DNA from 2 places in the Pseudomonas sp. GL_091 genome. Region 1 is predicted to be linked to the other one. Evidence: predicted binding sites of a transcription regulator. Region 1 holds the regulator's gene; the other holds the start of a gene.

Region 1 (10,938 bases):
AAGGGCAGTTCGGCCTACAGCGGGCGCATGGGCGAGATGGTTGCGTCGAAGCTTTGCACCATTGTCGATGACGGCACCCTGGCCGGTCGCCGTGGCTCGTTGAGCGTCGATGACGAAGGCACGCCGACCGAGTGCACCACGCTGATTGAAAACGGCGTGCTCAAAGGCTACATGCAGGACAAGCTCAACGCGCGCCTGATGGGCGTGGCCCGCACCGGTAACGGTCGTCGCGAATCCTACGCGCACCTGCCGATGCCGCGCATGACCAACACCTACATGCTCGCCGGCGAAAGCGACCCGGCGGAAATCATCGCTTCGGTGAAACGCGGCATCTACTGCGCCAACCTGGGTGGCGGTCAGGTGGACATCACCAGCGGCAAGTTCGTGTTCTCCACCAGCGAGGCGTACCTGATCGAGGACGGCAAGATCACCGCTCCGGTCAAAGGCGCGACCTTGATCGGCAACGGGCCTGAAGCCATGAGCAAAGTGTCGATGGTCGGTAATGATCTGGCGCTGGACAGCGGTGTGGGCACGTGCGGCAAGGATGGGCAGTCGGTGCCGGTGGGTGTCGGCCAGCCAACGCTGAAGATTGATGCGATCACCGTGGGTGGCACGGGGTCGTAAGAAGTGAGGCTGCGGGTGAGCTGCGAGGCAGCTCACCCGATTCGAGAATTAACGCAGACCGCGTTGAGTCTCGTCCAGCTCACGGATGTACTTGAAGATTTTACGGCTGGAAGCAGGAGGCTTGTTTTGCGCAACCTCATGCTGGGCCTGACGGATCAGGGAACGCAATTGCTGGCGGTCCGCGTCCGGGTAGTCGACGACGAATTTTTCCAGAACGGCATCGTCGCCGGCAATCAGACGATCGCGCCAGCGCTCCAGGTTATGGAAGCGTTCGTTGTATTGGCGAGTGGAGGCATCGAGTTGATCGAGCAAAACCAGAATCGCGGCAGTGTCCTGATCGCGCATCAGCTTGCCGATGAACTGAAGGTGCCGTTTACGCGCGATGTTCGCGGTGTGCTTGGGCGCATCGGCCAGAGCCCGACGCATTCCGTCGGTCAAGGGCAGTTTTGCCAGCAAGTCAGGCTTGAGTGTTGTAAGGCGCTCGCCAAGGTCAACCAGAGCATGCAGCTCGCGTTTAACCTGGGATTTGCTTTTTTCTCCCGTATCGAGGGAGTCGTCGTAAGAATCAACCATGGTGGCCGTCCGCAAAGAAACGCCGCCATGATAACCAGTCGGGGGCCGCTTGTCCGGCCCGGTCGCTCGATGACCGTTACCGAAAGCAGAATTTGAGTGGAGAACAGCATGAGTGCAGTTGAAAGCGTCGGCCCACAAGCGTTGCCGGCACTGCAGGAACAAGTCGAGCAGATCATCGCTGAAGCCAAACGCCAGGGCGCCAGTGCCTGTGAAGTGGCAGTGTCCCTGGAGCAGGGCTTGTCGACCACGGTGCGCCAGCGTGAAGTCGAAACCGTTGAATTCAACCGCGATCAGGGTTTCGGCATCACCTTGTACGTTGGCCAGCGCAAAGGCTCCGCCAGCACCTCGGCCAGTGGACCGGAGGCGATTCGCGAAACAGTCGCCGCTGCACTGGCCATCGCCAAGCACACCTCGGAAGACGGAGCCTCGGGCCTTGCGGATGCCGCGCTGATGGCGCGGGATATTCAGGATTTCGACCTGTTCCACCAATGGGACATCACTCCGGAACAAGCCATCGAACAGGCCCTGGCCTGCGAAGCCGCGGCGTTTGCCGCCGACAGCCGGATCAAGAACGCCGACGGCACCACCCTCAGTACCCATCAAGGTTGCCGCGTTTATGGCAATAGCCATGGGTTTATCGGCGGTTACGCGTCGACTCGTCACAGCTTGAGCTGCGTGATGATCGCCGAGGCCGATGGCCAGATGCAGCGCGATTACTGGTACGACGTGAACCGCCAGGGCAATCTGCTGGCCGACCCGGTCAGCATCGGCCAGCGCGCTGCGCAACGGGCGGCAAGCCGTCTGGGCGCGCGTCCGGTGCCGACTTGCGAGGTGCCGGTGCTGTTTTCCGCCGAGTTGGCTGGGGGGCTGTTCGGCAGTTTCCTGTCGGCGATTTCCGGTGGCAGCCTGTATCGCAAGTCGTCGTTCCTTGAGGGCACTCTCGGTCAGAAGCTGTTTCCGGAGTGGCTGACCATCGACGAGCGCCCGCATCTGATGCGGGCGTTGGGCAGTGCGGCGTTCGATGGCGATGGCCTGGCAACCTATGCCAAACCGTTCGTCGAAAAAGGCGAGTTGGTGTCGTACATCCTCGGCACCTACTCCGGTCGCAAGCTCGGCATGCCGAGCACCGCCAATGCCGGGGGCGTGCACAACCTGTTCGTCACCCATGGCGATGAAGACCAGGCCGCCTTGCTGCGCCGCATGGGCCGCGGTTTGCTGGTGACAGAGTTGATGGGCCAAGGCCTGAACATGGTGACCGGTGATTACTCCCGCGGTGCAGCGGGTTACTGGGTCGAGAACGGCGAAATCCAGTTCGCGGTCCAGGAAGTGACCATTGCCGGCAACATGCGCGACATGTTCAAGCAGATCGTTGCCGTGGGTAACGATCTTGAGTTGCGCAGCAACATTCGCACCGGTTCGGTGCTGATCGAACGGATGACGGTGGCGGGCAGCTAAGCCAGGGCCGCTGTACAAAAAGGCGCGCTACTCAATGGGGGCGCGCCTTTTTTATTGACCTTGTCCCGAATCGCGCGGCAATGGTCATGACCAGCTTGCCAGCCTTGGGCTGCTGATGGGGTTCTGTTTGATGATGGTGATGGATACGGCGCTGGCTTGATTTGTGGCAAAGAGCCTTTGTGGCGAGGGAGCTTGCCCCCGCTGGGTGGCGAAGCCGCCCCAAAAACTGCAATCGAGATTCAACGTGGATGCTGTGTTCGTCGGATTTACGACTGCTACGCAGCCGAACAGGGCGATGCGGCGTTCCGACAAGCCCCCTCGCCACAAAGCCGTGACTGTTACTCGCCTTCGTCGAAGAAGTTGTTGATCAACGCCACCAGCGCATTCAGCGCTTCCTGTTCCTGCTCGCCTTCTGTGCTCAAGTGGATCGTGGTGCCTTTGCCGGCGGCCAGCATCATCATCGCCATGATGCTTTTGCCATCGACCATGGACTCTGGTGTACGACCGGCCCGGATCTGGCACGGGAACTGACCCGCCACCCCAACGAATTTTGCAGAAGCGCGAGCATGCAGGCCCAGTTTGTTGATGATTTCGATTTCCAGAGCAGGCATCGCGGTGTGAATCCTTTAGCTGAGGTCGCGGTGGCGAACCTGGACGTTCTTCAGGGTTTTTTGCAGCGCCTGCCCCAGACGCTCGGTCAGGTAGACGGAACGGTGATGTCCGCCAGTGCAGCCAATGGCAATGGTGACGTAGGCGCGGTTGCTGGCGGCAAAACGAGGCAGCCACTTTAGCAGGTATGTGGAAATGTCCTGGAACATCTCTTCGACATCCGGCTGGGCCGCCAGATATTCGGCAACCGGTTGATCGAGCCCGGATTGCTCGCGCAATTCCGGTTTCCAGTAAGGGTTGGGCAGGCAGCGCACATCGAACACCAGGTCGGCGTCCACCGGCATGCCACGCTTGAACCCGAAGGATTCCACCAGGAACGCAGTGCCCGGCTCGGGCTGATTCAACAGACGCAGCTTGATGGCGTCGCGCAGTTGGTACAGGTTCAGGCTGGTGGTGTTGATCTTGAGATCGGCGAGGTCGGCAATCGGCCCGAGCAGGTCGCTCTCGACGCTGATGGCTTCGGCCAGCGAGCGGTTGGCGTTGGTCAGGGGGTGACGTCGGCGGGTTTCCGAGAAGCGCTTGAGCAGGGTTTCTTCGTCGGCGTCCAGGTACAGGACATCGCACTGGATGTGGCGGTTGCGGACCTCTTCGAGCAGGTCGGGGAAGCGTGACAGGTGGCTGGGCAGGTTGCGCGCGTCAATGGAAACGGCGACCAGCGGCTGTAACAGCTCGGTATGAATCAAGGCACGTTCGGCCAGCTCCGGCAGCAGGCCGGCAGGCAGGTTGTCGATGCAGTAGTAGCCGTTGTCCTCAAGAACGTTGAGGGCGGTACTTTTACCTGAGCCGGAACGGCCACTGACGATGATCAAGCGCATGATTACTGACCGTTTTGCTCGTTCAGGACAACCTGATACAGGGCTTCGTTGCTTGCAGCATTACGCAGTTTTTCACGTACTTCCTTGCGGTCGAGCATGCTGGCGATCTGTCGCAGCAGCTCAAGGTGCGCATCGGTGGCGGCTTCCGGGACCAGCAGTACGAACAGCAGGTCAACCGGCGCGCCGTCGATGGCGTCGAAATCGATAGGGGCGTCCAGGTGCATCAATGCACTGATGGGCGAAACACAGCCTTTGAGACGGCAATGTGGAATAGCGATGCCATTGCCAAAACCGGTGGAGCCGAGTTTTTCACGGGCAATCAGTGCCTCGAAGACATCTTGCATCTCCAGGGCCGGCACTTCGCGGGCGATCAGATTGGCAATTTGTTCGAGGGCTTTCTTTTTACTGCCTCCCGGCACGTTCACCAGGGAACGGCCGGGGGTCAGGATACTTTCAAGTCGGATCATGGGTTGGGAGTGTTAACGACCGGTTGCGCCCTGGAGGAGGCTCTGGGTCTTTTCCTTATGCTTTTTGAGTTGTTTATCCAGCTTGTCGGTGAGTGCGTCGATCGCGGCGTACATATCAGTATGTTCCGCGTTTGCGACCACTTCATTCCCGGGAATATGCAGCGTGGCTTCGATTTTCTGCTTCAGCTTTTCGACGGTCATCGTGACCTGCACATTAGTGATCTTGTCGAAATGTCGCTCCAATCGTTCGAGTTTTTCGCCGATGTAGGTGCGAAGAGGTTCGGTCACTTCCAGTTGGTGTCCACTGATGTTGACTTGCATACAGCTTCTCCTTCGTTGCCAGTGCATAAAGCGGTAGATCAGATGATCTACCACTGGAACGCTGTGGCGTGGCTCTACATCAACCGCTTGCGTTCGCTCGAAGGCGCGATCCCGAGGGATTCGCGGTACTTGGCGACGGTGCGGCGAGCCACCTGAATGCCTTGTGCCTCCAGTAAACCAGCGATCTTGCTGTCACTCAACGGCTTTTTCTGATTTTCCGCGGCAACCAGTTTTTTGATGATCGCCCGGATCGCCGTGGACGAGCATTCGCCGCCTTCGGAGGTGCTTACGTGACTGGAGAAAAAGTACTTCAGTTCGTAAATGCCCCGGGGGGTGTGCATGAACTTCTGGGTGGTCACCCGTGAAATCGTCGACTCATGCATGCCGACCGCCTCGGCGATGTCATGCAGGACCAGCGGCTTCATGGCTTCGTCGCCGTACTCCAGAAAGCCGCGTTGATGCTCGACGATCTGGGTGGCAACCTTCATCAGGGTTTCATTGCGGCTTTGCAGGCTCTTGATGAACCAGCGGGCCTCCTGCAACTGATTGCGCATGAAGGTGTTGTCGGCGCTGGTGTCGGCGCGGCGCACGAAACCGGCGTACTGGGCGTTGACCCGCAGCCGTGGCACCGACTCCTGATTCAGCTCCACCAGCCAGCGCTCGTTGTCCTTGCGCACGATGACGTCAGGAACGACGTACTCGGCTTCGGTGGACTCGATCTGCGAGCCCGGGCGCGGGTTGAGGCTCTGGACCAGCTCGATGACCTGGCGCAGTTCATCTTCCTTGAGCTTCATGCGGCGCATCAACTGGCTGTAGTCGCGGCTGCCAAGCAGGTCGATATAATCGGTGACCAGGCGCTTGGCCTCGGCCAGCCAAGGGGTCTTGGCAGGCAACTGGCGCAATTGCAGCAGCAGGCATTCGCCCAGGTTGCGGGCGCCGATGCCGGCGGGCTCGAACTGCTGGATGCGGTGCAGGACGGCCTCGATTTCGTCCAGTTCGATGTCCAGCTCCGGGTCGAAGGCTTCGAGGATTTCCTCGAGGGTTTCGTCCAGGTAGCCCTGATTGTTGATGCAGTCGATCAGGGTCACGGCGATCAGGCGATCGGTGTCGGACATCGGGGCCAGGTTCAGTTGCCACAGCAAGTGGCTCTGCAGGCTTTCGCCGGCCGAGGTGCGGGTGGTGAAGTCCCACTCGTCATCATCATTGCTGGGCAGGCTGCTGGCGCTGGTCTGGTAAACGTCCTCCCACGCGGTGTCGACGGGAAGTTCGTTGGGGATGCGCTCGTTCCAGTCACCTTCATCGAGGTTATCAACCGTCGGGGCGCTTTCCTGGTAGGAGGGCTCCTGGATTTCAGTGTTGGGCTTTTGTTCGGCGTTGTCGGCCAAGGGGTCGGAATTGTCGAAGTCGTCGCCTTCTTCCTGGCGTTCGAGCATCGGATTGGACTCCAGGGCCTCCTGGATTTCCTGTTGCAGGTCCAGGGTCGACAATTGGAGCAGGCGGATGGCCTGTTGCAGCTGCGGTGTCATCGTCAGCTGCTGGCCCATTCTCAAGACTAGCGATGGTTTCATGGCAGGGGCTTAACACCTTATTCGCCGGCGCACATGCGCCATCCACTACAGGGCGCCGGGGCGCCAATCATAAGCAAATTATATGCCTGAAACTGAAGTGTTTGCCTAGAGCGCTGTAACAATAAAAACCTGCAAAGTTTTGTTGACAGGTTACTCCGGCTGGCCTCCCGAACATCTTTGAAGCGTCGTGTTTGCCTAGAGCGCTGTAACAATAAAAATCTGCAAAGTTTTGTTGACAGGATGCTCCAGCTGGCTCCCGAACATCTTTGAAGTGTCGTGTTTGCCTAGAGCGCTTTAACAATAAAAAAGAGTTGATTTTTTATCGAGACAAGCGCTCGTCGACTGCTCTGGCACCTCGGTGTCTTACAAGCGGAATTCGTGGCCCAGGTACACTTCCTTCACCAGGTCGTTGGCCAGGATGGTTTCAGCGTCGCCTTCGGCGATCAGTTGACCGTCGTTGACGATATAGGCGGTTTCACAGATATCCAGGGTTTCACGGACGTTGTGGTCGGTGATCAGCACGCCAATGCCTTTGGCCTTGAGGTGGTGAATGATCTGCTTGATGTCGCCGACCGAAATTGGGTCCACGCCGGCGAAGGGTTCGTCGAGGAGGATGAATTTCGGGTTGGTGGCCAGGGCGCGGGCGATTTCCACGCGACGGCGCTCGCCACCGGACAGGCTCATGCCGAGGTTGTCGCGGATGTGGCTGATGTGGAATTCCTGCAGCAGGCTTTCCAGCTCCTTGCGACGACCGGCCTTGTCGAGTTCCTTGCGGGTCTCGAGGATGGCCATGATGTTGTCGGCCACCGACAGTTTGCGGAAGATCGATGCTTCTTGCGGCAGGTAGCCGATACCGGCCTTTGCGCGACCGTGCATTGGCTGGTGGCTGACGTCCAGGTCATCGATCAGGACGCGGCCCTGGTCGGCTTGCACCAGGCCGACGATCATGTAGAAGCAGGTGGTCTTGCCGGCGCCGTTTGGGCCAAGCAGGCCGACGATCTGGCCGCTGTCGATGGACAGGCTGACGTCGCGCACGACCTGGCGGCTCTTGTAGCTCTTGGCCAGATGCTGAGCTTTCAGAGTTGCCATTACTGGGCCTTTTGCTCGTCGGTTTTCTTTTTCGGCTGGATCACCATGTCGATGCGCGGACGCGCCTCGGTGACCTTGCTGCCCGTGGCGCGACCGGCGCTGGCGAGCTTCTTGACCGTGTCGTAGACGATTTTTTCGCCTTGGGTGACGTTGTTGTCCTTGTCGACAACTTTGGCCTTGTCGATCAGTACGACGCGATTTTGCGCGGCGTGATACTGGATCGTCACGCCCCAGCCCTGAACAGGCTTGGTATCGCCAGCCGTTTGCAATTGCTCGAAGTACGCCAGGTTGCCCACCGAGGTCACTACGTCGATGTCGCCAGTCGGGGTGCGGGTGATGGTAACGGTGTTGCCTGTCACCTTCATCGAGCCTTGGGTGATGATCACGTCACCCTTATAGGTAGCAATACCTTGCTTGTCGTCCAGTTGGGCATCGTCGGCCTGAATGCGGATAGGCTGCTGTTGATCTTCCGGCAGAGCCCAGGCGCTCACGCTTCCCAGTGCTGCGCCCAGACTGAGCAAAATCGGGAGGGTTTTAACGAGCCTCATACTGTCCTCTTACGTTCGATAGCAGGTGTATCCTGCTTTCTTTCAAATACGCCTTCATTCCCTTGCCAGTCGATACACCGCCAGCGCCGTCGATTCTAACGTCTTGCTCTGTCTGCGCATATTGCTGCTGCGGGAACACGGTCATACGGGTGCTGGTGATCAGGGTTTTACGGTTTTTCTCGTCGAAGCGCGTGATGCGCACGTCATCGATCAGTTCGACCTGTGTGCCATCAGGGTTGACCTCGCCGTGCAAGCTCTGGACGTGCCACGGGAATTCAGTGCCGCGGAACACATTCAGGTCGGGGTTGGTCAGCAATGTCACCTCGGTCGCTTTCAGGTGCTCGACCTTGTCGGACACCAGATCATATTGCAGCTTGCCGTCCGGCAGGTACTGCACGCTGTGGGCGTTGATGGCGTAATAGTCGATCATGCTTTCATCGATCGGCGTTACCGGCTTGTCGAGGAAGCGTTCCGGGCTGATGTTCCAGTAGCCAGCCGCGGCGAATATCGCCGCGATGCAACTGTACATCAGGGTGTTGCGAAACTTTTTGCTCAGCATAATGGGCTCACAGGTACGCCGCATTGGCCGCGTCGAGGCGGTCCTGGGCACGCAGGATCAGTTCGCAGAATTCGCGAGCGGCACCTTCGCCGCCACGGGCGAGGGTGATGCCGTGGGCGTGTTCACGCACGAAACTGGCGGCATTGGCCACGGCCATGCCCAGGCCTACGCGACGAATCACCGGCAGGTCCGGCAGGTCATCGCCGAGGTAGGCCACCTGTTCATAGCTCAGGTTGAGTTGGGCCAGCAGTTCGTCGAGTACCACCAGTTTATCCTCGCGACCCTGATAGAGATGCGGGATGCCGAGGTTTTTGGCTCGCCGCTCGACCACTGGAGTCTTGCGGCCACTGATGATGGCGGTCTGCACGCCGGCGGCCATCAGCATCTTGATGCCCTGGCCGTCGAGTGTGTTGAACGTCTTGAATTCGCTGCCGTCTTCGAGGAAGTACAGGCGCCCGTCGGTCAGCACGCCGTCGACATCGAACACAGCCAGCTTGATCTGTTTGCCGCGTTGCAGCAGGTCTGCACTCATTACATTACTCCCGCGCGAAGCAAGTCGTGCATGTTCAAGGCGCCGACCGGGCGGTCTTCACGGTCGACCACGACCAGCGCGTTGATTTTATGATCTTCCATGATTTTCAGCGCTTCGGCGGCGAGCATTTCGGCGCGGGCAGTCTTGCCGTGTGCAGTCATGACCTGGTCGATGGTAGCGCTATGGATGTCGATGCTACGGTCCAGCGTGCGACGCAAGTCACCGTCGGTAAAGATCCCGGCCAGCTTTCCATCGGCTTCCAGGACCACGGTCATGCCCAGGCCTTTGCGGGTCATTTCCATTAGTGCGTCCTTCAGCAGGGTGCCACGCTGTACTTGCGGCAACTCTTGCCCGGCGTGCATGACATTTTCCACTTTCAGCAGCAGGCGTCGGCCCAAGGCGCCACCGGGGTGGGAAAAGGCGAAGTCTTCGGCGGTAAAGCCACGGGCTTCCAGCAACGCGACTGCCAGGGCGTCGCCCATCACCAGGGCGGCGGTGGTCGACGAGGTGGGTGCCAGGTTCAACGGGCAGGCTTCGTGTTCGACGTGAACATTCAGGTTGACCTCGGCGGCCTTGGCCAGCGCGGAGTCAGGATTGCCGGTCACGCTGATCAACTGAATGCCCAGGCGCTTGATCAGTGGCAGCAGGGTCACGATTTCATTGGTGGAGCCGGAATTCGAGAGCGCCAGAATGATGTCGTCGCGGGTAATCATGCCCATGTCACCGTGGCTGGCTTCAGCGGGGTGCACAAAAAATGCCGTGGTGCCGGTGCTGGCCAGGGTCGCGGCAATCTTGTTGCCGATGTGCCCCGACTTGCCCATGCCGACCACGACCACGCGGCCTTTGCTGGCCAGAATCATCTCGCAAGCGCGTACGAAATCTGCGTCGATGTGGGGTAGCAAGCCTTGCACGGCTTCTACCTCGAGGCGGATGGTGCGTTGTGCTGATTGAATCAGGTCGCTGGATTGGCTCATGTCAGAAATCGTATAGCCTGATGAAAAGGCGGCGATTATAGCGGTTATGATCGAATCCCTCACGCTAGTTCGTCGCGCATTGTCATCCTTGTCCCCGGAAACCTTCTAAACGGGGCTTTCAACCTTTCATGCAGTTGAACATGGCCTGGCTTTGGCCTTGGGCGCGCAGCCTTTGCAGTGATATAGTTCGCCGCCAGTTCGGCCTGCCCGGGAGGTATGTGCTTTCGTCAGAAAGCCAGGCGTCCGAGTGAGAGGCTGCATCGCAAGGAGTTTAGATGAGTGCCGATAACGCCTACGCGGTCGAGCTGAAGGGACTGTCCTTCAAGCGCGGTGCGCGCAGCATTTTCAATAATGTCGATATCCGTATCCCGCGCGGCAAGGTCACCGGCATCATGGGGCCTTCCGGGTGTGGCAAGACCACGCTTTTGCGTCTGATGGGCGCCCAGTTGCGGCCCACCAAGGGCGAAGTCTGGGTCAACGGTCAGAACCTGCCAAAGCTGTCGCGCAGCGACCTGTTCGATGCGCGCAAGCATATGGGCGTGCTGTTTCAGAGCGGCGCACTGTTTACCGACCTCGATGTCTTCGAGAACGTCGCTTTTCCGCTGCGGGTTCACACGCAGCTGCCGGAAGAAATGATCCGCGACATCGTCCTGCTCAAGCTGCAGGCCGTGGGCTTGCGCGGTGCCATTGAACTGATGCCCGACGAGCTTTCCGGCGGCATGAAGCGCCGTGTTGCACTGGCCC
Region 2 (10,938 bases), 1.1 Mb from region 1:
GCAGTGCGCGTATATGAAGGACAAGTGCGTCTTTGAGTGAGCGAAACCCATGACCGACAAGCCTCAGGTACCCGCACGACAAGCTGACGAATCACCGTCCGAAAGCCTGGAGGCGGCGGCTGTTGCCGCGTACCTGGAGGCTCATCCGGACTTCTTCGTCGAGCACGAAGAACTGCTCCCGTCCCTGCGTATTCCCCATCGGCGCGGCGATACCGTGTCGCTTGTGGAGCGTCAGATGACCATCCTGCGCGACCGCAACATTGAACTGCGCCATCGCCTGTCGCATTTGATGGATGTCGCTCGGGACAACGATCGGCTGTTCGAAAAAACCCGTCGATTGCTGCTGGCGCTGATGGATGCCGCCAGCCTGGAAGACGTGGTGATGTGCGTCGAAGACAGCCTGCGTCAGGACTTCCAGGTGCCCTTCGTCAGCCTCATCCTGCTCGGCGACAACGCCATGCCGGTGGGCCGCTGGGTCACCCACGCCGAAGCGCAAGTGGCTATTGGCGGCCTGCTCTCGGAAGACAAAAGCGTCAGTGGCAGCCTGCGCGAGCATGAACTGGACTTCCTGTTCGGCGAAGAACAGCGCAAGCAAATCGGTTCCACCGCGGTCGTTGCCATCAGCTACCAAGGCATCCACGGCATCCTGGCCATCGCCAGCCGCGATCCGCAGCACTACAAAAGCTCGGTGGGCACCTTGTTCCTGAGCTACATCGCTGAAGTCATGGGTCGCGTGCTGCCACGGGTCAACAACTCCCTGCGCTCGGTACGCTGAACATGGAACGACAACTGGACGCTTACTGCGAACACCTGCGCAGTGAGCGGCAGGTGTCGCCGCACACGCTGTCGGCCTACCGCCGCGACCTCGATAAAGTGCTGGGCTGGTGCGTCAAACAGAATATCGGCAGCTGGACGGCGCTGGACATCCAGCGCCTGCGCAGCCTGGTTGCCCGTCTGCACGCCCAGGGTCAATCATCCCGCAGCCTGGCACGATTGCTGTCGGCCGTTCGGGGGCTCTATCACTACCTGAACCGCGAAGGCCTGTGCGACCACGATCCGGCCAATGGCCTCGCGCCCCCCAAAGGCGAACGCCGCCTGCCGAAAACTCTCGACACCGACCGTGCGCTGCAACTGCTGGAAGGTGGTGTCGAGGATGACTTTCTGGCTCGCCGGGACCAAGCGATTCTGGAGCTGTTCTATTCCTCTGGCTTGCGGCTGTCGGAGCTGACGGGGCTCAATCTCGATCAGCTCGATCTGGCTGACGGTATGGTCCAGGTGCTCGGCAAAGGCAGCAAGACCCGCCTGCTGCCGGTAGGAAAAAAAGCCCGCGAAGCCCTGGAACTGTGGCTGCCACTGCGGGCCATGGCCAACCCGGCGGACGATGCGGTGTTTGTCAGCCAACAAGGTCGACGTCTCGGCCCCCGGGCGATCCAGGTGCGGGTCAAGGCTGCCGGCGAGCGCGAACTGGGACAGAACCTGCATCCGCACATGCTGCGGCACTCCTTCGCCAGCCATTTGCTGGAATCCTCCCAGGATCTGCGCGCGGTGCAGGAACTGCTCGGCCACTCGGACATCAAGACCACGCAGATTTACACCCACTTGGACTTCCAGCACCTGGCAGCGGTCTACGACAGCGCCCACCCACGGGCCAAACGCATGAAAGGCGACGATTCATGAGTATTCAGTTGATCACCTTCGATCTCGACGACACCCTGTGGGACACCGCCCCGGTAATCGTCAGCGCCGAAGCCGTTTTGCGTGAATGGCTGACCGAGCACGCGCCCAATCTGGGGGCGGTGCCGGTGGAGCATCTGTGGGCCATTCGTGAGCGCGTATTGAGCAATGAGCCTAGCCTCAAGCACCGCATCAGCGCCCTACGTCGACGAGTGCTGTTCCATGCACTGGAAGAGTCCGGCTACACCCATGCAGAAGCTTCGGATCTGGCGGACAAGAGCTTTGAAGTATTCCTGCACGCCCGGCATCAGATCGAAGTGTTTCCAGAGGTCGAACCGACCCTGGAAATCCTCGCCAACCACTACGCCCTCGGCGTGGTCACCAATGGCAACGCCGATGTGCGTCGGCTAGGCCTGGCGGACTACTTCAAGTTTGCGCTGTGCGCCGAAGACATCGGCATCGCCAAACCCGACGCGCGATTGTTCCAGGAGGCCTTGCAGCGCGGTGGCGCGACCGCTGAATCGGCGGTGCACATTGGCGATCATCCGGGCGATGACATTGCCGGTGCGCAGCAGGCGGGAATGCGGGCGATATGGTTCAACCCGGCGGGCAAGGTCTGGGAAGCAGAACGGCTGCCGGATGCGGAGATTCGCAGCCTGACTGATTTGCCGGCGTTGCTGGCGCGGTGGAATTCGGTGTCGGCTTGACACAAAACCTGTGGGAGCGAGCCTGCTCGCGATAGCGGTCTGACAGTCACCATATCGGCGTCTGGTCAATTGTCATCGCGAGCAGGCTCGCTCCCACAGAGGAACTGTGCTCAACCCAAAATTTTGTATCAGGCATGAAAAAGCCCGCAGCGACGGCGGGCTTTTTCAGCAAGCGGGTAGCAGGTTCAGATAGGCCGGCTGCCGTACTTGTTGTCCGGCTTCTTGGGCGGATCGGCGACCACATTGGCCTCCACTTCCTGCACTTTGCCGCCCTTGGCCAAAAACTCCTCCATAGCCCGCGCGAGAGCATCGCGTTCCTTGTTCTTGGCTTCGACACTCGGCAGCTCATCGACCGATACCGCTGCCTTGGCCTTGCCTTTGGCGGTCGGAACCGGCGCATCACCGCCGTCGTCTTCAGCGACGTCTTCCGCCGCTGCTTCCAGACCTTCTTCGGTTTCGTCGTCGTCGCCTACTTCGAGGTCGTCGTTTTCCAGATCATCGTCGCTCATGTTCTACCTCATGACTTGCGAAAAGCAGATTAGTTATAGCCCAGCTTTGCCCTCTGTCGAAGGCTGCCGGAAAAAAATCAACAGCCGCTGCTGACCAGCGGTTATGCCTCTTCACCGTGCACGGTGGCGAGGACTTTACGGGCACCGCCATGATCACGGTGCTCGCCCAGATAAACGCCTTGCCAGGTCCCCAACGCCAACCGGCCTGCCGCAATCGGCAAACTGAGCTGACAGCCAATCACGCTGGCCTTGAAGTGCGCCGGGAGGTCGTCCAGGCCTTCGTCGTTATGCTCATAGCCGTCTGTTCCTTGTGGGATCAGACGATTGAAAAATCGTTCGAAGTCGCGACGTACCGCCGGATCGGCGTTCTCGTTGATGGTCAACGACGCCGAGGTATGCTGCAGCCACAAATGCAACAGACCGACCCGACACGCCTTGAGTTCAGGCAGGCCGGCGAGTAACTCGTCCGTTACCAGATGAAAGCCCCGGGGCCTCGCCCGCAAGGTAATCAGAGTCTGTTGCCACATACAGTTCTCCGCACGTTCGGGGCGCATTCTAGCGCGCTCTGGGAAAAAACAAAGGCCCTAATATTCCTTCAATCCTGTAAGCCTTTGACCGCACAAAAACACCCGACGTAAACATCGTAAAACCTGTAGGAAAAAACCTTTCAGCTCAGCCTTCAATGACAAAATCCAGACAAAAAAATGCCCGGCAAGCCGGGCAGGTTTTTTATGCGCTTGCTTACAAGTTGTAGCCGCGTTCGTTGTGAAGCGCCAGATCGATGCCGACCGCTTCTTCTTCTTCGTTGATACGCAGGCCCATGACCGCATCCAGCACCTTGAGGATGATGTATGTGGCGATCGCGGTGTAGATCACCGTGAAGCCTACGCCTTTGCATTGAATCCACACTTGTGCGGCGATGTCGGTCACGGTGCCGAAGCCACCCAGGGACGGAGCAGCGAACACACCGGTCAGGATTGCGCCGAGGATACCGCCGATACCGTGCACACCGAAGGCGTCCAGGGAATCGTCATAGCCGAGCTTGCGCTTCAGAGTGGTGGCGCAGAAGAAGCACACCACGCCAGCCGCCAGACCGATGACCAGCGCGCCCATCGGGCCAACGGTGCCGGCAGCCGGGGTGATTGCCACCAGACCGGCAACCACGCCCGAAGCAATGCCCAGTGCACTAGGCTTGCCGTGGGTGATCCACTCGGCAAACATCCAGCCCAGCGCAGCAGCAGCGGTAGCGATTTGAGTTACCAGCATCGCCATGCCGGCGGTGCCGTTGGCCGCAGCGGCGGAACCGGCGTTGAAGCCGAACCAGCCGACCCACAGCATGGCCGCGCCCATCAGGGTGTAACCGAGGTTGTGCGGCGCCATCGGCGTGGTCGGGAAGCCCTTACGCTTGCCCAGCACCAGGCAGGCAACCAGACCAGCCACACCGGCGTTGATGTGCACCACGGTGCCGCCGGCGAAGTCCAGAACTCCCCAGTCCCACAACAGGCCGCCGTTTCCGGACCAGACCATGTGCGCAATCGGCGCGTAAACCAGGGTGAACCACACGCCCATGAACACCAGCATCGCGGAGAACTTCATCCGCTCGGCGAAGGCGCCGACGATCAACGCCGGGGTGATAATCGCGAAGGTCATCTGGAAGGTGACGAACACCGCCTCGGGGAACAGCGCCGCAGGGCCGGTCAGGCTGGCTGGCGTGATACCGGCGAGGAATGCCTTGCCCATGCCGCCGAAGAACGAGTTGAAGTTGATGACGCCCTGCTCCATGCCCGTGGTGTCGAACGCGATGCTGTAGCCATAAATGACCCACAGGACGCTGATCAGACCGGTAATGGCGAAGCACTGCATCATCACGGAAAGAATATTTTTCGACCGGACCATGCCACCGTAGAACAGCGCAAGGCCGGGAATGGTCATGAACAGCACGAGAGCTGTAGAGGTCAACATCCAGGCGGTATCGCCGGAGTTGAGGACTGGGGCCGCCACTTCGTCTGCCGCCATGGCCAGGCTGGGCATTACGAGGGACAACAGGGCTCCTAGCCCTGCGAATTTACGCAGAGTCATTTTGTTTTCTCCTGGGGCGTTGGGTTTGTGGCGGCTTAGATAGCGTCGGTATCGGTTTCGCCGGTACGGATGCGAATCGCCTGTTCCAGATTGACCACGAAGATCTTGCCGTCACCGATCTTGCCGGTGTTGGCAGCCTTGGTGATGGCCTCGATTACCCGGTCCAGATCCTTGTCATCGATGGCGACGTCGATCTTCACCTTGGGCAGGAAATCGACCACGTACTCCGCGCCGCGATACAGCTCGGTGTGACCCTTCTGCCGACCAAAGCCTTTGACTTCAGTGACGGTAATGCCCTGCACGCCGATCTCGGACAGCGACTCGCGTACGTCGTCCAGCTTGAACGGCTTGATGATGGCAGTGACTAGCTTCATGAAAACTCTCTCCCGAATTGGTGGACTTGCCCCAGGAAAACAAACCCGACTCAAGTCTAAGCGCAGTGCCTGGCTTTGTAACGCATCGTCGGCCTTACCTGCCCGTTCGACGCCAGCTAACCGCTCCCTGCGAAACACTCCCCGCGTTCCGCCTGGCGCACTGCATTCGTCACAACGACTGCATCAGTGCATGGGTTACCAGCATCTAAGCAGAAACCTTGCCATATCCACAAAACTCATAGTTTTCAACATTTTGCCGGCAGATGTCCGCCATATCGCAACAACACTCGCCGGGTTACGCACAATAACGGTGCGACGCCGTCCGTCCCCATGCGCGAAAAGCGTGCGCCCTTCGCCTGCGCAAATGACTATAGACACTGCGTGATACACTGCCCGTCATTGTTTCCAGGACATTGCCCATGCTCGCGCCAAAAGACTTCCTCGACGCCCTCACCGGCACCGCCTCCCGCCTCTTCAGCGGCGACACGCCTCTGCCGAAAGCTGAAATCGAAAGCCAGTTCAAAATGTTGCTGCAGAGCGGCTTCAGCAAACTGGATCTGGTGAGTCGGGAAGAATTCGATAGCCAGATGGTTGTATTGGCGCGCACCCGGGCGCGGTTGGAGAGCCTTGAGGCGAAGGTGGCGGAGCTGGAAGCGAAACTGAATCCGCCGACCGAGTAACGCCCCCAGCTCCCACCATCAAACCCAATCCAATATGGGCGCGACTTGCTCGCGATAAGGTCGGAACGACCTTCAGATACACCTGTAGGAATTGCCGTAGGCTGCGATCTTCAAGCTCGCGAGAATCCCGGCAACTTCCTACATCAATCTCATTCGCCGTCCGATTGCGCCGCAAAACTCCGGTTCCTAAACTCACTCTCAGTTGAAGGCCCTCGGGTCTGCCGGTTTTTCCGCAGGCACCGGTTCGCCAACCCGCGCACAGCTGCCACCCGATTCGTTTGGCGAAAATCAGAAGCAGTTTCCCTCATTTGAATGCCGGAACTGCACCCGCTCGAGAAAGTTCAAGCCCATGCTACAGGCTTGGATAATAGATTGTGATGAGCACAATTTTTTAAATGGAATATTGTTACCAACACCACAAGGAGCAACACCCATGAAACTGCCTAAGTCTTTAATTGCGACTTTCGCATTGACTGCATTTCACATAAGTTCAGCTATCGCCGGGCCGCCTGTAACAGTCACATTCAAGAACCTTGGAACACAGACTGCTACGTACACCCCCACAACCAACAATGAAGCTACAACAAAAGTAAACGCATCACCTACTCCACAAGAGTCCGTAATTGCAAATGGCTCGGATACGTACACCATACAAAGCCGGATGTTTCCTGGCCACAACTATGCTAATTTGCGATATCAAATGGGTAGAAAAAAATGTATTTATTTAGCTACATTTGTGGAGACTGTTGGCCCAGGCGCGACCAAAATCCCAAAATGGAATAATACGGCAACTCCTAGCGGCGGCGCCACCTGCACCATCAAGGTAACTAGAACAAATCCGTCCTCCTATGCCTGGTCAGTAGTAATCACCATGAAGTGAAGCATGTAGCGGGCCTTAAGTGGTTTGCAAGATCTTGCCAAAGTATCAATATTATCAGGCGATTGATCATGTCTTAGTCATCAAACAAGGAGTTGCAAAAAATGTTTAATTCACTAAACAACTCTGCAGTTAACAGCGGCCAAACGCTGGCTGGAACTAAAAAACTGACAGCGACTCCCAGCAAAAACCCAGGTGTCAACCAAAGTAGCCCCCAGGGCCCGTATGGCAACGCACGAGATAGCAGTACCGTTTCCACGCTAGCGAGCCAATTGAGCGAAGCCTCAGTACGTGCACAGGCCCGGGATGTACGCCTGACTAAAATGGAACTGAGTTCGATGGCTAAAAACACATTCAACGAATTGGAGAGTGCTAATTATACTGCCAATAAATCAAAACACGACTCTGAAGTTCCCGACTCAGATAACCCCACATTATTAGCGCGCGCCAAAAGTGCGACACAGTATACAAACGGACTCGGCAAAAATCCGTTTTCTGGAATGCCCATGGATCAACTGGCCTTAATCACTTACGATGACAGCGGCACCTTTACCGTCAATGAAAGACGGGCAGCATTGGAAGAATCGGCCAAACAAGAATTTGCATGGCGACAGAAAGTGGTGGCCGAAGCAGAATTTGAATATAACAGCACTGGAAAGCTTACCAACTTCTTCCAAAGTGTCCTTGACCATTACAAGGGCCTGCCTCCCGTGGAGCAAGCACAGTATCCAAACAACTACGAAACCAAACTCAAGGACTGGATAGATTTAGACTTCAACTATTTTACGAATATCGCAGAAGGCAAAAAAAAGATGGATACCGAGCGCTTCGCTAGCAAAATCCTGGACGGTGACAGTAGTTTGTTTGACGACACAACCTCTTCCAAAGAAGCTGCTTCAACATAAATTATTTTTATTTTGCACGCTGAATAAATTCGAGAAGTCAAATACCTGCGATATGTTTTGCAGACACTCCTTATGCAACTCGCAAACAGCGTTGAGTAGTGCGATTGCTCAGGAGGTGGATTTGCCACCGCAGCCGAACGCAGCGTTTGGCTGCTGTTACGTATAGTGGCTTCAGCAACATTCTGCGAAAGTTTCCCTCCTCTCTGGCAAGACTCCACGACTACCCTTCAAAAACCCGCAGGAAGCAGCCCCCGTTTAGCTCAAGGAACGACAATGTCCCTCTCCATCGTCCACAGCCGCGCCCAGGTCGGCGTGGAGGCGCCAGCCGTCACCGTTGAAGTCCATCTGGCCAATGGTTTGCCATCGCTGACCATGGTCGGCCTGCCCGAAGCGGCGGTGAAGGAAAGCAAGGATCGGGTGCGCAGCGCGATCATCAATTCCGGGCTGCAATTTCCGGCGCGACGGATCACGTTGAATCTGGCGCCCGCGGATTTGCCCAAGGATGGCGGGCGGTTCGATCTGGCGATTGCCCTGGGGATCCTCTCGGCCAGTGTGCAGGTGCCTACATTGACGCTCGATGATGCGGAATGCCTTGGGGAGTTGGCGTTATCAGGTGCCGTGCGGGCGGTTCGTGGGGTTCTGCCGGCGGCGCTGGCGGCACGCAAGGCCGGGCGCTGGTTGATGGTGCCGCGAGCTAACGCCGAGGAAGCGTGCCTGGCCTCGGGACTGAAAGTGATTGCGGTGGATCATCTGCTTGAGGCCGTTGCGCATTTCAATGGGCATACACCGATTGAGCCTTATGTCTCCAACGGCTTGCTCTATGCCAGCAAACCCTATCCTGACTTGAATGAAGTGCAGGGCCAACTCTCGGCCAAGCGCGCTTTGCTGATTGCAGCGGCGGGGGCTCACAACCTCCTGTTCAGCGGGCCGCCGGGGACGGGGAAAACGCTGTTGGCGAGTCGTTTACCGGGTTTGCTCCCACCGCTAGCCGAAAATGAAGCTCTTGAAGTCGCAGCCATTCAATCCGTTACCAGTTGCGTGCCATTGAGCCAATGGCCGCAAAGACCATTCCGCCAACCCCACCACTCCGCTTCCGGGCCGGCATTGGTCGGCGGCGGCTCGAAACCGCAACCCGGTGAAATAACCCTCGCCCATCATGGCGTTCTATTTCTCGACGAACTTCCGGAATTCGATCGCAAGGTGTTGGAGGTGTTAAGGGAGCCGCTTGAATCCGGTCACATCGTAATCTCCCGCGCCAAGGATCGTGTCCGCTTCCCGGCCCGTTTCCAATTGGTAGCCGCGATGAACCCGTGCCCCTGTGGATATCTTGGCGAACCCAGCGGCAAATGCAGTTGTACACCGGACATGGTCCAGCGTTACCGCAACAAACTGTCAGGGCCGTTGCTGGACCGAATCGACCTGCACCTGACCGTCGCTCGGGAAGCCACGGCGTTGAACCCTGCGCTGAAACCCGGTGATGACACCGCTACCGCCGCAGTGCTGGTTGCCGACGCCCGAGAGCGACAACAAAAACGCCAGGGCTGCGCGAACGCTTTCCTTGATCTGCCGGGCCTGCGCGAACACTGCAAGTTATCCACAACCGACGAAACCTGGCTGGAAACGGCATGTGAGCGATTGACCTTGTCGCTGCGAGCGGCCCATCGACTGCTTAAAGTCTCACGCACCCTGGCGGACCTTGAGCAAGTTGATGGCATCACCCGCGATCATCTGGCTGAGGCGCTGCAGTATCGGCCGAGCACAAACTGACCAGAATTACTCCTTGGAGAAATCAACTAACGGCGCTTGTCTTACCTCGGTTTCCCGAGCGCCCTGAATCTCGCTCACCCGATGCAACGCCTTGTCCACAGCCCCCTTATCCGCCAGCAAGCTGTACTTGATCTGAAACTGCCTCTGCTCTTTAACCCCAATAATCGGCACCAAACCAAGTGGCCGCTGATACCGGCGGTTATAAGAAAAACTCGTCCCCGGCTCCAACCCGGTCACATATCCCTGCCCTTGCGTATCGGTGTTCTTCCACAACGAGAACACAGGCAACTGCTGAGTATTAAACCCAACCGACACCCCAAGGCTCCCTGCCTTGTTATGCAGCACGGTCAACGTGTCACCTTTGGCATCGCCATAAGGCACAATGTTGTACACCGTTTCGTCATAGCCCTTGGTCGGCGCGCGATAGGTCCGCCAATCCGCCAGATCCCCTTTGGCCTTGTCGTTGAACGGCGACACCTGTTTGACCGGAGCCACAAATCGGGCGCCCTGCTCAAGGAACGGCGAACTGAAGTTACTGTGATAAAGCGCCTGGTATTCCTTCGGATAATCACCGTTGTTGGTCAGGGTGTCATTGAGGGCAAACGCGACGCTTCCGGGCTCAGTGAGCAGCTCAGTCATCACCGAGAAATCGACTTTCTTGAACGCCTGCTCTTTGAGTTCGCCGCGCAGGCTGATCGCGTAAGGCGGTTTCTCATCTATATGCAGGGTAACTTTGCTGGCCGGGATGTTGGCGGCGCGGCCATGCAGAGTCAGCAGTTCGCCGTTGTCCATGCCAGGATGGCCGACCCATTCGTAGCCGCAGCGGGCCACCAGCTCGTTGAAGCCTTCGAGCCAGCCCAGGCCGCCACGACCGTTGAGCTCGATGGAGGACGGATTGACCACGTCCTTGACCGGCGAATCCCAGCCCATGCGCACATTACCGACCGACGCCTGCAGCACGTTCATCCCGCGAGTCGGCACCACCGAGAGTTTCATCGTGCCGTTATCGATGTCGACGATGCTGACGCCCTCTTGCCGACCGCCGTGCAAGTTACGAAATGTCACGGAGAAGGGTTGGTCGGTTTTCACACCGAGTTGCTGGCTGGTGATCTGCCAGTTTTGCGCGGCTTTGTCGCTGTCGAGCAGGACGTAATCCCAAGCCATGGCGTGAGAGGCGGACAGCGCGCCAAGGACAACGAGGAGTTTGAGCGAGGTCATGGGGAAAGCCTTTATTGGAGTTGTGCATTTTTTATAGCGCTGATGAAACGATTCAGCAAGCATAAAAAGCTTACGCCCGAGCCTTCCCAAGCCAATTAAAATTGACCTTATGCAACCTCCGCACGCTTACGTTAGTCTCATAAGGCTT

Evidence for each region. Region 1 encodes sigma-54, which starts transcription at its own class of promoters, with help from an activator protein. Its sites were predicted from a motif close to ANTGGCATNNANNTTGCTNT; they were not measured.
Region 2: the regulator sigma-54 is predicted to act here: its motif matches at 5,550-5,569, upstream of glnK (P-II family nitrogen regulator).

What each region holds. Positions count from the first base shown of each region.
Region 1 covers NZ_CM174451.1:917,974-928,911, forward strand. Annotated here, with positions in the region: gene tldD (metalloprotease TldD) at 1-624, shown strand, start outside; gene yjgA (ribosome biogenesis factor YjgA) at 673-1,197, opposite strand; gene pmbA (metalloprotease PmbA) at 1,306-2,652, shown strand; partial or broken gene AC3ITY_RS04100 (ZIP family metal transporter) at 2,717-2,812, shown strand; gene AC3ITY_RS04105 (HPr family phosphocarrier protein) at 2,991-3,263, opposite strand; gene rapZ (RNase adapter RapZ) at 3,279-4,136, opposite strand; gene ptsN (PTS IIA-like nitrogen regulatory protein PtsN) at 4,139-4,603, opposite strand; gene hpf (ribosome hibernation-promoting factor, HPF/YfiA family) at 4,616-4,924, opposite strand; gene AC3ITY_RS04125 (RNA polymerase factor sigma-54) at 4,999-6,492, opposite strand; gene lptB (LPS export ABC transporter ATP-binding protein) at 6,856-7,581, opposite strand; gene lptA (lipopolysaccharide transport periplasmic protein LptA) at 7,581-8,129, opposite strand; gene lptC (LPS export ABC transporter periplasmic protein LptC) at 8,116-8,688, opposite strand; gene AC3ITY_RS04145 (KdsC family phosphatase) at 8,696-9,220, opposite strand; gene AC3ITY_RS04150 (KpsF/GutQ family sugar-phosphate isomerase) at 9,220-10,194, opposite strand; gene AC3ITY_RS04155 (ATP-binding cassette domain-containing protein) at 10,470-10,938, shown strand, end outside.
Region 2 covers NZ_CM174451.1:6,944,231-6,955,168, forward strand. Annotated here, with positions in the region: gene dapF (diaminopimelate epimerase) at 1-36, shown strand, start outside; gene AC3ITY_RS31740 (DUF484 family protein) at 50-775, shown strand; gene xerC (tyrosine recombinase XerC) at 778-1,677, shown strand; gene AC3ITY_RS31750 (HAD family hydrolase) at 1,674-2,381, shown strand; gene sutA (transcriptional regulator SutA) at 2,567-2,890, opposite strand; gene AC3ITY_RS31760 (secondary thiamine-phosphate synthase enzyme YjbQ) at 2,992-3,417, opposite strand; gene AC3ITY_RS31765 (ammonium transporter) at 3,632-4,969, opposite strand; gene glnK (P-II family nitrogen regulator) at 5,005-5,343, opposite strand; gene AC3ITY_RS31775 (accessory factor UbiK family protein) at 5,763-6,023, shown strand; gene AC3ITY_RS31780 (hypothetical protein) at 6,457-6,903, shown strand; gene AC3ITY_RS31785 (hypothetical protein) at 7,005-7,805, shown strand; gene AC3ITY_RS31790 (YifB family Mg chelatase-like AAA ATPase) at 8,079-9,572, shown strand; gene AC3ITY_RS31795 (aldose 1-epimerase family protein) at 9,579-10,790, opposite strand.